Regions from separate parts of the Vibrio vulnificus NBRC 15645 genome, predicted to be linked through region 2. Evidence: predicted binding sites of a transcription regulator. Region 2 holds the regulator's gene; the other holds the start of a gene.

Region 1 (2,402 bases), 110 kb from region 2:
AAACAGGCGGCAAAGTCTAACAGGAACCGCCTGTTTTAACCAGTTTGAGTCTCGGCAGGTCATGATATTCCCCACCGAAGAGGACTTATTTGGTGTGGTATTGCTCGCAAGCAAGCATGGTGTTTTCGATGAGGCTGGCCACCGTCATTGGGCCAACACCTCCGGGTACTGGAGTAATGAAGCTGGCGCGTTCACGAGCCTTATTATACTCCACATCACCAATCAGCTTACCCGATTCAAGGCGGTTGATGCCGACATCGACCACGATCGCGCCTTCTTTAACCCATTCACCAGGAATAAAATTCGGCTTACCGACCGCAACCACCAGCACATCAGCTTGGCGAACATGACCTTCAAGATCTTTAGTGAAGCGGTGACAGGTGGTTGTGGTACAACCCGCCAGCAGAAGTTCGAGTGTCATTGGGCGGCCAACAATGTTTGATGCACCCACGATCACCGCATGCTTACCACGCAGTGCGATGTTGTAACGCTCAAGCAGCGTAATAATGCCTTTTGGTGTACACGAACGCAGTTTAGGGATGCGTTGCGCTAAGCGGCCAACGTTGTACGGGTGGAAACCATCCACATCTTTCTCTGGATGAATGCTTTCTAGAACGTGCGTGCTGTCGATCCCCGCTGGAAGAGGAAGTTGAACCAGAATACCGTCGATTTCAGCATCATTATTGAGCTCATCGATCAGCGCCAGGAGTTCTTCTTCTGAAGTAGAAGCGGGAAGATCAAACGATTTAGAGACAAAGCCCACTTCCTCACACGCGCGACGCTTGCTGCCAACGTAAACTTGAGACGCTGGATCTTCGCCAACCAACACAACGGCTAAGCCAGGCGCACGTAATCCCGCAGCTACACGAGCTTTTACGCGAGCAGCGACTTCGGATCGAACAGTTTGGGAAATGAGAGTTCCATCGATATTTTGAGCAGTCATGACTTTCCTTAAGAATACGAATGGCAAAAACTTGGCGCGTATTGTCGCAAATGATCAAATAAATATCTATACGCAAACGTTTGCTTTGGGTCGTTTTTAAGCATATTTAATGTGGACGCCCTTTTTTTAGCCATTTGATTCAGTTTGTTAAGAAAACCCGTTGATTTACCGAAATGAACTCGTATAATCCTGTCCCTGTAGCGCGCCCTTAGCTCAGCTGGATAGAGCACGTCCCTTCTAAGGATGTGGTCGTAGGTTCGAATCCTACAGGGCGTGCCATTTATTTCGGGGCGTAGCAGGTTAGTACTTGCTACGCCCTTTTTCGTTTCTGCTATTTTTAGTCAAGTAACTAGTCAAGTAAGCGTGAAGCTTAATGTAATCATCTGTAATGAATACATAAGTTCGCATTCTTCTCGCGGCTACGTATTTGAGACTAAAAATGCAAATCAGCCCCATTGTGAGGCTGATTGATCTATTTAATTAGAGTTTTTCCTATAAAACACAACCATCTCACTGATTGAATTAAATTGGCTACCAACCTCTTTCCAAACACACTCTTCACAAAGAAGCCCTCGTCCATATCTTGCTGTTTTCTCACCACAGCATAGGCAGATAGGATCATTGGTCTTTATACTGTTTTCTGCAACCTCTGTATCTTCACATGGTTGTTCTATGGTTGACTGAGGCCAACGAAGCATTTCGACAAGTTCTTCCCAGTGCTTTAAAAGGTAGCTAAAAACACCTTCAGAGTTAAGAAGCCTGATAGGACTTTTAGTTGGGTAAAGATCGTTAGCTAACTTATGCGTATTTACTCTCAGGATAATGTCGATATCGTGAGGTACTGCTTCTGGTAATAAATGGGGACTGCTCTCGAAAGGGATATCCATTACTACCGATATGTTAGAGGTTAAGTCTTTAGTGAATGCATCAACTTGAACTCCAAATTTGGTACATTCAACCTCCCATTGCACATCATTAAAATCCCACTCATCTAAATCAAAGTTAACTAGAGTTGGGAGCTGTTGCCTTATAATCAGAGCCAATGCAGTAACGGGGGAGAATTCACACTCAGAACTTGTTGTATTTTTATCGGTACGGTGTGCAAAGTGCCATTGGTTGATATTTCCCAACCTCGCAGTAACTGGGGTTCCACATGATAAACAATGACAGTTGCAATCATCGCCACGCTCCACTTGCTCAATCCCCACTATTCGGTTTGAACTGTTACTGCGAGCGAAAGGCATAAGAACTTGAAATGAAGACATATAAAGACCTCTTATACGGCTTGCTCTAAGTCATCATTAAACTCGGTCAGTCTAATAGATGGCTCTGCGTGGGGTAAGTTAGTAATTGATACTCCCCATGGGTAAGGGATTTTGTTATCTTTTTCGTATTGGTAAATCGTAATGTGAGGAAGGTTCCGTCTGTCGTACGCTTGACCAAATTTGAATGCTACGCT
Region 2 (2,402 bases):
GAAAAACGTGCGGAAATATATTGGTGGCTTTCCAGCTTATTTGCCAAAGAACTGACTCAGGAAGAACTCGATAAATATCAAAGCATGGAAATTAGAGCGTTTTTAACGGGATTGGCTGAAAACGATGCTCTGCGACCATCCGTTAACGCCTTTGTCGACGCACTCAATCGTCTTGTTGACCGTCAAGATGCGCAATTGGAATTAGCGGCAGATTTTTGTGACCTATTTTTGAAAACCGCAAAACATGGCGCACTTCCATACGCATCAATTTACCTTACAAAAGATGGCCTACTCAATGGCGAGCCGGCACAAAAAATGGATGCTTGGCTAAAAAAACATGGTGTGCAGGTCAATCAACAACTGAATGAACCGGCCGATCACTTAGCGATCATGCTCGACTTTCTTGGCAACCTCATCATTCGCTCAAATGAGTTTGAACAAGATCGCCACATGGAAGATGCTTTCATCGAGCAAAACACATTTATTCAAGAAATGTTGCTCTCTTGGTTACCTACCTTCTCTCAACGAGCAGCACAATATGATGAGTTTGGCTTCTATAACAGCGCAATAAAACTACTTGTTGCGTTTTGTATGCTGGACAGCGACTATTTAGTTGGATAATAATTACGCCCTTATCAATAGAGCAAACACTCGGTTACACTTTAACCACTAAAGTGTGAACACGGATACACAATTCGCTGTTTGAGTAGGTTGCCACTCTTGCCGTCTCGGTCTAGAATTGAGACCGCAATCGATAAAATATGATTTTAATGCAAACCGCTGAAATACAGCGGTTTTTGTGTTTATTTAAAGCTAAGCTGCTGCTTTTCTAGTGTGTCTTCCTTACAAAGCGAATTCGGAGAAAGGTAGCAAACTGTGTTGCAACAAAGAATCGTAGATTCAAAATGCAACCTTAGACAGGACAATACCTATGGCCACAATTAAAGATGTCGCGCGTCTCGCTGGAGTATCCACGACCACAGTGTCGCACGTAATCAACAAAACGCGTTTTGTTGCAGAAGCCACTCAAGAAAAAGTCATGAAAGCGGTTGACGAGCTCAACTACGCGCCTAGCGCAGTAGCGCGTAGCCTAAAGTGCAACACAACTCGTACTATTGGTATGCTGGTCACTCAATCTACCAATTTGTTCTTTTCTGAAGTGATTGATGGCGTAGAAAGCTACTGTTACCGCCAAGGTTATACGCTAATTCTTTGTAATACCGGCGGTATCTACGAGAAGCAACGTGATTACATTCGTATGCTTGCGGAAAAACGCGTAGATGGCATTTTGGTGATGTGTTCAGACCTCACTGAAGAACTACGCGAAATGCTTGATAAGCATGCAGATATTCCTAAAGTGATTATGGACTGGGGTCCAATCAGCTCACAAGCCGATAAAATTATCGATAACTCAGAGGAAGGTGGCTACTTGGCCACTAAGTACTTGATTGAAAATGGTCATACAAAAATTGCGTGTTTAAGTGGTCACTTTGAAAAAGCCGCGTGCCAAGAGCGCATCCAAGGCTTTAAACGCGCGATGAAGGAAGCCAATATTACCGTTAACAACGAGTGGATCCTTGAAGGAAACTTTGAATGTGATACGGCTGTGATGGCTGCTGACAAGATCGCGTCGTGGCAAGATCGCCCAACGGCGGTCTTCTGCTTCAACGACACCATGGCACTGGGTTTGATGAGCCGCCTTCAACAGTTAGGCCTTCGCATTCCTGAAGACATCTCTGTGATCGGCTACGATAATATTGAGTTGGCGGAATACTTCTCACCACCGCTAACAACCATCCACCAGCCAAAACGCCGTGTTGGTAAAAATGCATTTGAGATCCTTCTCGAACGTATTAAGGACAAAGAGCATGACAAACGCGTGTTTGAAATGCATCCCGAGTTAGTGGTTCGTGATACCGTTAAAAAAATCAATTAGTTAAGACTAATATTCTAAAGCATCCAAATCTGGATGCTTTTTTTTCATTCTTAGTAAGTGATTTGTTAAGTCAAATTCTGTTAAGTTCTTAAAATCGAGTATTCATTCACTTAACTGCAACTATTATTTGAACCAATGTCACATTTTTTATTTGAAAATGTGATGTTACTCCAATAGAAATCGTATCCTTCTAGTGTCACGCACAGGGCAAACCATTTGAAAAAGTGGGACGCAAAGCCTCCGGCCTAAACCAGACGTTTTTTGGTAGGTAGCGGGGTTACCGATGGCAAAAATGCATAACAACAAGTTTACCCATTAATGACATTGTATTTGCATTGGTTTGCTAATCTCTCGGACCTGATTTGGTGGCGTAATAGTAATTACACCGAGATAACACATCATGGATAAACCGATACTCAAAGATTCAATGAAGCTTTTTGAGCAACTTGGTGCGATAAAATCTCGC

The links. Region 2 encodes PurR, which represses purine synthesis genes. Its sites were predicted from a motif close to TNANGNAAACGTTTNCNTNA; they were not measured.
Region 1: folD (bifunctional methylenetetrahydrofolate dehydrogenase/methenyltetrahydrofolate cyclohydrolase FolD) is a predicted target of PurR. The motif match lies at 1,012-1,031, and genes of this name have one in related genera.

What each region holds. Positions count from the first base shown of each region.
Region 1 covers NZ_CP012881.1:2,500,109-2,502,510, forward strand. The annotation lists gene folD (bifunctional methylenetetrahydrofolate dehydrogenase/methenyltetrahydrofolate cyclohydrolase FolD) at 86-943, opposite strand; tRNA gene AOT11_RS11665 (tRNA-Arg) at 1,146-1,222, shown strand; gene AOT11_RS11670 (competence protein CoiA family protein) at 1,420-2,208, opposite strand; gene AOT11_RS11675 (SAVED domain-containing protein) at 2,220-2,402, opposite strand, start outside.
Region 2 covers NZ_CP012881.1:2,613,401-2,615,802, reverse strand. The annotation lists gene torD (molecular chaperone TorD) at 1-621, shown strand, start outside; gene purR (HTH-type transcriptional repressor PurR) at 932-1,936, shown strand; cyclic di-GMP riboswitch class I at 2,133-2,221, shown strand; gene AOT11_RS12115 (TfoX/Sxy family DNA transformation protein) at 2,337-2,402, shown strand, end outside.